3 regions of the Marinobacter sp. Hex_13 genome follow, and region 3 is predicted to be linked to each of the others. Evidence: predicted binding sites of a transcription regulator. Region 3 holds the regulator's gene; each other region holds the start of a gene.
The links. The regulator FliA, encoded in region 3, starts transcription of late flagellar genes. The targets are predictions, from matches to a motif close to CTAAAGTTTNNNNNNNNNNNGCCGNTAA.

Region 1 (3,280 bases), on a different contig from region 3:
ACGCTGGGCGCCATGGGGCTGGCCGGTGCCATCAGCGCCACCCGGTTAAGGGAAGTGACCGAGGATCAGTGAGGTTCCGGTGGCTTCCCGTCATTCAAAGCCAGGGCGCCTTTCACAATGCGGTAGATGATCCAGATGGAGATACCCAGCAACACAAACCAGCCAACGATCAGTGGCGTCGTCACAATGCCAATCACCGTCCATAACAGCCCGATCCAGAAGGTTCGTATCTGCCAACGGAAATGAGGCTCTATCCAGGTGCTCTTTACGTCATCGAGCTTGACGTAATTGATGATCACACCCACCAGGCCGGTAATGCCACCGACAAAGAACGACAGCGCCTGCAGGATATAAACCAGCACCGCCAGGTTGCGGCCTGGCTCTTCACGTCGTGCTATGGGGTCTGCATTGGCGGGGATGTATTCGTGCTCGGACAAGTCACTCTCCTCTGGCTCCACACCCGCAGTGTATCACAGCAACAGGAGCCGGAAACCGCCAGAACTTAGCGGTTGTCCGGTTTGTAACCCAGGCGGAAGCCACCCCAGTGCTTGCCATTCACGTAGATCGGCACTGACAGGTCATGCATAACCTCTCCGGTATCCCGGCGGTAGGTCTGTAGCAGCATATTCTGGGTATGGCTGCCACACCGAGCACCGGTGCGGTCGTTAAACAGCCGTTTGCTGCGACTCTTTACCAGATCCACTTTCGGGTCGCCCGTTGGCGCATGGGCGAAATCACGGTTGTGGGTCGGCACATAGCCATCCGGCGCGGCGGCAATCGCGAAGACCATCGACGGGTGGGCCCCTTTCACCGCTTCCTGAACGGTGGGCAGTTGCTGATCGGTGAACCGATCAAAGCTGCTGGAATACTTCTGTGGATCGGTCTTGGGAATGGGAGTTCTTTGCTTATCAAACAGGGCGCTTTCTGCCAGTTGCCCATCGCGAACCGCTTTTTCAAAGAGCTTTCCAATCCGGTCCGCACCCTGCCGGGCCTGGTCGTAGAAGAAGCGGTGATAGCTTTCATCGCTGTTCAACGCAAATGCCGCGTTGGCCTCTTCCGCCAGTTCCATCAGTGTCGCTGCCTGCTGGGCAAGCGACGCAACGCTGGTATCGCTCTCGGTAATCTGATCCCGAACCGTTTCAATGGCCGACGATACCTGCTGCAGGCTCTGCTCGTTGTTCTGGTCAATCTCGGCAATGCGCGCCACCTGCTGCTGCACACGGTCAGACTGATCACGAATCTGATCAAGGCGCTCGCCAACGCTTTCAACTGACTCCAGGCCGGATTCAACGCTCTTGGCCAGGTCCTCGATCCGCGAAACAATCAGGGAGGTATCGGAACGTATTTCCTGCAGCGTTTCGGCCACCTCACCTGTTGCCTGCGCGGTTCGCCCGGCCAATTGTCTGACCTCGTCGGCAACCACCGCAAAGCCCCGCCCCTGGTCGCCGGCACGAGCGGCTTCAATTGCCGCGTTCAAGGCCAGCAGGTTGGTTTGTTCCGCGATGCTCTGAATGGTGGTGGTGACACCCTGGATCTTGTTGGATTTCTCGTTCAGTTCCTGAATTAACCTGAGGTTCTCGCTGGACTGCTCGTGCACGGCTCGCACGCTATTGATGGCAGAGGTCAGCGCATCACGGCCCTCAACGCTCACCTGACGGTTCTGCAGAGCCATGGTCGCAGCATCGGTGGCCTGCTGGGCGGATTCACGCACACTCTCGGTAATCTGACCCGCGTACTCCGCCATCTGTGCAGTTTCACTGACCTGTCGATCCAGGCGGTTTTTTAGTTGGTCGGCCGCGTGGGACACCTGGGCCGCAGAAATGGCACTTTTATCGGCACTGCCGGACAGGGTTTCCACCAGTGCCCGCCCTGCTTTGGCGTCCGCAAGGAGGCTTGCACACTGTTTGCCCAGCGGACTATCCGCTGGCAGCTTACCGGCGTTGAGCTGCTTGATGGAACGTTCAACCGGTTCCAGAACGCGTAACACCAGATACGCGGTGGCGACGGCCAGGCCAATAACCACGCCCGCCACCAGCGACGCGCTATCCAACCCTATCAACGGCGCCACCAGGAAAGCCCCAAAGGCGACGACAACGGCGACTGACACCCCCACAACCAGAACAGGCCGACTGAGCAAACCCATATCCACCTCTTTATTTTCATTATTAGTGAATGCATCTTTTTTGACGATTACTCGTGAGAGTAAAGAATTGACCTTTACTTATAACTGCTACTTTAGTTGACCAATACTGGTTTTACGGCAGATCGATGAAAAACTGAAACAAAAAAGCCGTAACGCCGGAGACGTCCTGTTGGAAGAATCCGGCGTTACGGCTGGCTCTTGTCGGTGTGCGCCCGTGGCGCCTCTATCAGGCGATCAGGCGCCGATCACACCGCCATCGTCCTTCGTTACGATAACAGTGGCGTCGCGGGGACGGGACTCGGCCGCGTTCGGCCAGTTACCATCCGGGTGCTGGATGTTCACGAACATGGTCTTAACGTCCGGTGTGCTGACAACGCCAGTTACTTCACAACCTTGGGGCCCGACGAAGAAGCGCTTGATTTCACGTGTCTCCGGATTGGCGGCCAGCATCATGTTGTTGAAGTACGGGTCAGCATCAGAGCCATCGGTCTGGATCCACAGCCGGCCATTGTAGTCAAACCAGAGGCCATCCGGGCTGTTGAAAATATTATCATCGTTCAGGGAGACGACGGCCTCACCATCGACAACAGTTTCCGTACCCTGCTCGCCGGCGAAGACAAAGATATCCCAGTCAAAGCTGGTAGCCGTGTGATCGCTACCTTCTTCAGTCCAGCGAATGATGTGGCCGGTGGCATTGGGAGAGTTCGGGTTGGCGGCGTTGACGTCGTCGAACCCTGGCTGGCCCCGGTTCGAGTTGTTTGTCAGGGTGAAATAGACCTCGCCAGAGTTGGGATCAACGGCACCCCACTCCGGGCGGTCCATCGTCGTAGCACCGGCAATATCGGCTGCGAGGCGGGTATTCAGCAGAACATCAGCCTGGTTCTCAAAACCGTCGAACTGGATATCGCCGACCATGCCGCCTTCAGCCGCAGCAACCTTGCCGGCGAAATCCGCGTCGTCCAGATCCAGCGCCAGCCAGTCACCAGAGCCATCCTCGTTGAAGCGGGCAACGTACAGGGTACCCTCATCCAACAGGTAGCCACCGGCCGTCGCGGCGTAGTAGGGCTGAGACGACACAAACTTGTAGATGTACTCGAAACGGGAATCGTCACCGGAGTAACACACCACCGGCTCACC
Region 2 (3,280 bases), on a different contig from region 3:
TCATCCATGTCTTTGCGGTATTGGCCGCTGCTCAGGCGTTTGGTCAGCTCCTGGTGTTCAATGTCTGCCAGGTTGGCAAAATAGCTGCGGGCGCCGGAGCTCACCAGGGCCAACCGGGTATCTTCCTCCAGTGGCCATTGCGCCAGGTCACCCAGTAACACGTGAAGGTCTCTGAGCCGGCTGGTGGCTTGGCCATGCCGTTTCAGACTCTTGACGGCCTTGCGTAAATCGCTGTCACCACTGATGTCGACAACTGCTTCGGCGATGGCCCGGCTGCGGCGAATGGCAATACGGTACTGATGCAGAAACTCGTCGTCGTACCCCTGCAATACGCCCGGTTCCAGATCCCTGATGCGTTGATACTGGTGTAACAGCGATTCCGGGATGTGCCATGCCAGCGGAGAGTGCTCGTCGATACGGATTTTCGTCCGTTTGCGATGAAACTGCTCATAGCTGACGTCTTTGGGCGTCAGGAACCGTTCAAGCCGGCCCCTGTTCTTGCCGATCTCGCGCCAGTGCTCTATGGGCAGGGTGATGTGCATGTAGCTGCACGTGGGGAAGGTGTCGGGTGCGTGCTTCAGCAGTAAGCCTGCCAGATCCTCCAGCGCAGGGTTGTGGCCAATCAGGGTAATGCTGTCTTCGTTCCGGTCGCGCAGCCAGTCGAGCACGACCTCATGGTTAAACGTGTATAGAACAGGCGCCAGTTTGACGGCGTGTTGATGGTTGCTCGGGATCAGGCCTTCCAGGGTTTGTTGCGCGCGGGTGGCATTGCTGCAGTAGACCGTTCCATCGAACGCCCCGTCCGCACGGATTGCCCTGCCCATGGGGGCAAGCTGTTTCAGGCCCCGGTTGTTGAGGGGGCGCTGGTGATCACGAAGGCCATCATCGGCCCAGCTGGATTTGGCGTGGCGAATCAAATAGAGGTGTTTCATCCGTGCCCCTGAAACTGGTTTTATTGGGCCAGGTTTGATGAATCGGACGTTTGGGGCTAGACCTTTAGTCTAACGCTGGTTCAAGTCCATCCGCTACCGGCCGTTAAGACTTTTAACAATAAAAGCAAATGCATGAATGAGTTGTGGCAGTGTCGCAGCTTTACACCCCGAAGTCGCACACACCGGTATTACAAACTGGAACACACCCTGGGTGCCCGGTTGTGGATAATTACGCTGAACATTTGATCTCATACGGAGAACTTCTTGATGACATTGCTGAGCCGGTTACGCATTCGTTCCCGTCTTCTGCTGGGCGTTCTGATCCCGGTAGTAATAACGGCGGCAACCCTTGCCTGGATTACGGTCGCCCAGATCAAAAGCGGTGGTGAGGCTGAGCTTGAGCGCCTTGAAGCAAGTTTGCTTGAGGCACGAAAGGAAGGTGTAAAGAACCTTGTGGATACTGCGCGCTCTCTGGTTTTGAACGCCAAGAACAATCCGGATCTTTCGGATCGCGAAGCGAAGGAGGAAGCACGGAAGCGTCTGCGTTCAATCAGGTACGAGGGCGGAAACTATGTTTTCGCATATGCTCGCGACCTGGAAAATCTGGCCTACGCCCCCGACCCTTCTCGCGAAGGCCCCACAACCAATCCAGACGTGCAGAAACTGGTTCGGTCACTGTTCAATGCGGCCGAGGATGGTGGTTTTTTCGGTTACGACTGGCCCAATCCAGAGTCAGGCGAGGTAGAACCAAAGGTGTCTTATTCAACGATTATTCCAGATTGGGACTGGATGATTGGCACTGGCGTTTATGTCACTGACATTGACCGGGTTGTTTCTGCCGCTCGCGCGGATATTGAAGCGGAGATAGCCGAAACCCTCGGTTTTATCGTTCTGGTTACGGTGGTTGTGGTGATTATCGCACTGCTCATCGGCATGTTTGTCGGCCGTACGGTAACGAAGCCGCTGAACACCGTTATTGCCATGATGAAGGACATCGCCGAGGGTGAGGGCGACCTCCGCCACCGTCTGCCGGACGAAGGAAACGACGAACTCGCCGAGCTTGGGCGTCGCTTCAACGCCTTCGTGGTGAAAATCCAGGACACCATCCGCGATGTCGGCGCGACCACTGACCAGGTTGCCTCGGCCGCGGAAGAGCTCAGCCGTGTTGCCAATGAAACCCGTGCGTCGGTACAGGAGCAGGGTTCGGAAACCGATCAGATTGCCTCCGCCATTAATGAGATGGCGGCCACGATCCAGCAGATTTCCGGCAATGCCAACTCGGTGGAAAGCGCCGCCTCTGACGCCGACAGGCTTGCACGGGATGGCGGCGAGACCATTGCCAACGCACAGGCGTCCGTCAATCAGTTGTCGGAGGAGATTGAGTCCAGCTCTGGCCGTATCAGTAATCTGGCTGAGAAAACCGACGAGATTACCCAGGTGCTGGACGTCATCCACGCCGTCACTGACCAGACCAACCTGCTGGCCCTCAACGCAGCCATTGAGGCCGCCCGGGCCGGTGAGCATGGCCGTGGTTTCTCGGTGGTTGCCGATGAAGTCCGCCAGCTGGCCAAACGCAGTGCGGAATCCGCTGATCAGATTCGCGGTATGATTGACGGCTTCGTGACCGAGTCCCGCGCAGCGGTGGAGCGGATGGATGCGTCCCGCCAACGCTCCAGCGAAACGGTTGAGCGCATTAACCACGCCACTGACGCCCTGCGCACCATTGAGAAGTCTGTGGGCCATATTCATGATCAGGTGACCCAGATTGCCACCGCGGCGGAACAGCAAAGCCAGGTGGCCGAGGAAATCAACCAGAACGTGGTGCGCATCGTGGACGCGGCGCAGCGTAGCGATACTGGTGTGAACCAGACCAACGAGGCGAGCCACGAGTTGGCGCGGCTTGGTGAGAGTCTGCGTGAGCTGGTAGGCCAGTTCAAGGTATAGAACCGTTGCTTCTGGTCGGTCGACGATTGGCGTCAGCCGGCCAGCAAGCTATGATGTGGGCGATCTGATCCGACCACTACAAAAAACGGAACCTGACCTCGCTATGACTATTCGCAAATCTTTCATGACCGTCCTGGCATTGGTGTTCGCGCTGGCAAGCGCGTCGCTGTCGGCCCAGGAAACCTATACGCTTCGCCTCGCAGAAACCTGGGGGCCCAACTCTCCGATTCTGGGTGAAACAACGCGCCACATGGCCTCGATGGCTGAGAAGATGTCGGGCGGCCGCCTGCAGTTCCGCATTGACTCATCCAACAAGCACAAGGCGCCATTCGGTATTTTCGATATGGTGAAGGCGGGCCAGTACGATATGGGGCATACCGCCTCGTATTACTACAAAGGCTCGA
Region 3 (3,280 bases):
CAACAGATGCTCTTCCACCTCTTTAACCAGAGTGGTGACCTTTTGGATCACCTGCCCAGTGAGGTCCTGGAAATCCTGGGCCAGGAGAATTTCCGACAAGTTGTCGTACATCGCCCCGGCATCGGTATTCAGGGTCACGAAAAACGTGTCGATACGGGCATAGAGCTCACGAAATTCAGCCGGCGCCATCTCGCGGCGACGCAGTTTCTGCCACTGGTCTCTCAGCTCGGCGGCTTCGTCGCGGAGGGCGCTGGCCTTGGGCATAGCCTCCTCAACCAGATCCATGGTCCGATTGGCCGCTTTACCGGTCATCTGAACCACGTACTCAAGGCGATCCGACGCATCGGTCATCTTCGACAGAGCTTCTGACTGTTCGGCGTTACGGGGATCGATCTGGAAATTGCGGATCGCCTCGTGGAGGCTGCGGGTCAAGCGGCCGACTTCCCGATACAGGCTCTGGTCCCTCACCTCGCTCAATTCATTGATCAGCGTCATCGCGCGGCCATAGTCCCCGGCGTTGACCTGTTCAACCAACTCGGCCGCCTGGCTGCGGAGTTTCTCCGTGACCTCCGGGTCGAGCCCCTGTGGGTCTTTTTTTCTATTGCTCATGGGAGCCGTCCGACCTCTGAATTACTGGATGCGTTCGAAGATCTTCTCAATCTTCTCCTTGAGTACGGCTGCCGTGAAGGGCTTGACCACGTAGCCGTTCACACCGGCCTGCGCAGCAGCGACAATCTGGTCGCGCTTCGCCTCGGCGGTCACCATGAGCACAGGCAGGGTTTTCAGGCTGTCATCGGCACGGACTTCCTTGAGCAGATCGAGTCCGGACATCCCTGGCATATTCCAGTCAGTTACCAGAAAATCGTATTTGCCGCTCCTGAGCATAGGCAGTGCTGTATTGCCGTCGTCTGCTTCGTCAGTGTTGGTAAAACCGAGATCGCGAAGCAGGTTCTTAATGATCCGTCGCATTGTGGAGAAGTCATCCACAATCAGGATTTTCATGTTCTTGTCCAATGGGACCTCCAGTTAAAAACGCCCGGAATTCGTTTTTGGCTTCCGGCTCACAGTCTAGCAGGCCGGTAGTTTAACCGCTTATTGTGTGGCCTTTGAGCCGGTTGTAAAGCACCGGTTACCAAAAGGCTACAGTAAAGAATGCCTGGTAACGCCGTTCAATGGGACTGGCGGCCTGTTCAGCTCTGCCAACCAGTAAGACGCCCCCGCAGACGGAGCGCGGCCTGGCTGTGAATCTGGCTGACCCGGCTTTCACTGACACCCAACACAGCACCAATTTCCTTCAGGTTCAATTCTTCCTGATAGTAAAGGCTGAGCACCAGCTTTTCTCGCTCGGGCAGGTCACCAATCGCAGCTGCCAGGCTCTTCCGGAAGTTGTCAGACGCCAAGCCATCCAACGGGTTATCACTGTCCTCTGTTTCTTCTATCGGCAGCTCGCCGGATTCATTGAGCTCATCCAGGCTAAAAAGTCGGCCACTGTTAGCATCGCTCAGGGAGGAATAGTATTCGTCGAGGTCCAGCCCCAGCTCCTCGGCTACTTCCGAGTCTTGAGCTTCCCGACCCAGGCGGTCCTCGACAGCCTTGATGGCTTTGGCAATGCGGCGGGAGTTCCTGTGGACGGATCGAGGTACCCAGTCACCTTTGCGAATTTCATCTACCATGGCTCCGCGAATCCGGATCCCGGCGTATGTCTCAAAGGTAGCCCCCTTGTCGGAACTGTATCGCTGTGCAGCTTCCAACAAGCCAATCATGCCTGCCTGCATAAGGTCATCCAGTTGGACAGATGCCGGCAGCCGCGCCATGAGGTGAAGCGCTATTTTTTTGACCAGCGGGGCCTGCTCCTCAACGAGCTGGGAAGGTCCTCGTGTACCCGTCCGGTTGTAGGTTCCAAGTTCTTTCGCCAATGTCATGTATCCGGCTATTCAGTGACAGGATCAAAATCAGACTTCGACGAGCCGCTCCACAAAGAATTCCAGATGTCCCCGGGGCGATGATGGCAGCGGCCAGCTATCCACTTTCTCCGCGAGGCTCTTGATCGCCAACGATGCTTTTGCCCGCGGATAGGCGTCCAGCACGGCACGCTGGCGCTGTACCGCTTTTTTTACGGCCTCGTCATACGGCACCATACCCACATATTGTAGTGCCACATCAAGAAAGCGCTCGGTAACCCGGGTCAGTTTTTCAAACAGATGGCGACCTTCCTGCTCATTCCTGACCTGATTGGCCAGTATACGGAAGCGGTTGGTGCCGTAATCCCGGTTCATAAGCTTTATAAGGGCGTAGGCATCGGTGATAGAGGTAGGTTCATCACAGACAACCAGTAATAGTTCCTGTGAGGCTCGGAGGAAACTGACCACCGATTCGGAAATACCCGCAGCGGTATCAACGATCAGCACATCGATCTGGTCACCCAGTTCGCTGAACGCGTTGATCAGGCCAGCGTGCTCCAGATTGGAAAGCTGGGTCATGCGTTGGGTACCTGAGGACGCGGGCACGATTTTGATGCCACCGGGGCCGTTGACCAACACATCCCGAAGGTCACATTCCCCGGCGATGACGTCCTGGATATTACGATTGGCGGTAATACCAAGCAGAACGTCAATGTTGGCAAGGCCCAGGTCGGCATCGAGCAGCACCACCCGGCGTCCCATTTGTGCTAGGGCGATGCCAAGGTTCACTGATACGTTGCTCTTGCCAACGCCCCCTTTCCCGCCGGAAACGGCAATCACCTGTACCGGATGTGGTTTGCTCATACTGACTCTGATCTCTTGCCGCGTTTAACCGCAGGCTGTGTTGTTTTTAAACAGCGACTGCCTGTTGCTGCTGGAGTTTCTTCAGCCTCTCCACGGCCAACCGCACCAGCGGAATGGACTCAGCGTGGTGCAGGTCTTCCGGGATTTTCTGCCCGTCGGTGTAATACGCCACCGGCAATCCCGTTTCCATGACGAATCCCAGCGATTCACCCAGGGTCAGTGCTTCATCGATTTTGGTCATCACACAACCCGTAAGATTTGCCATCTTATAGCAATGCCAAACGGATTTCATGATGCGCGGCTGACTGGTTGCCGAAACCACCAGATGGGTTCGAATCCGATGGTGACTGCGAGCCAGCTCCATAAGCTGCTCCTCGTAGCCCTTGTCGGTGCTGGTCAGGCCAGCGGTATCAATCAACACCAGGTGCCGGTCCGACAGTTCGTTCAGTATGTCGTCGAGGGAATGGGTTTCGTCCACAACCCGAACCGGAACGTTCAGTATGCGCCCGAACACA

Region 1: a site for FliA is predicted at 2,255-2,282, ahead of AXW11_RS02190 (methyl-accepting chemotaxis protein). Genes of this name have one in related genera too.
Region 2: a site for FliA is predicted at 1,012-1,039, ahead of AXW11_RS11490 (methyl-accepting chemotaxis protein). Genes of this name have one in related genera too.

The regions. Positions count from the first base shown of each region.
Region 1 is NZ_LSMM01000002.1:183,968-187,247, reverse strand. Features, by position in the region: gene AXW11_RS02200 (MFS transporter) at 1-72, shown strand, start outside; gene AXW11_RS02195 (DUF4870 family protein) at 66-437, opposite strand; gene AXW11_RS02190 (methyl-accepting chemotaxis protein) at 503-2,143, opposite strand; gene AXW11_RS02185 (PhoX family protein) at 2,378-3,280, opposite strand, start outside.
Region 2 is NZ_LSMM01000043.1:42,703-45,982, reverse strand. Features, by position in the region: gene AXW11_RS11495 (CHAD domain-containing protein) at 1-932, opposite strand, end outside; gene AXW11_RS11490 (methyl-accepting chemotaxis protein) at 1,200-2,876, shown strand; gene AXW11_RS11485 (TRAP transporter substrate-binding protein) at 2,980-3,280, shown strand, end outside.
Region 3 is NZ_LSMM01000049.1:98,117-101,396, reverse strand. Features, by position in the region: gene AXW11_RS13000 (protein phosphatase CheZ) at 1-609, opposite strand, end outside; gene cheY (chemotaxis response regulator CheY) at 631-1,014, opposite strand; gene AXW11_RS12990 (RNA polymerase sigma factor FliA) at 1,191-1,922, opposite strand; gene AXW11_RS12985 (MinD/ParA family protein) at 1,953-2,765, opposite strand; gene flhF (flagellar biosynthesis GTPase FlhF) at 2,812-3,280, opposite strand, start outside.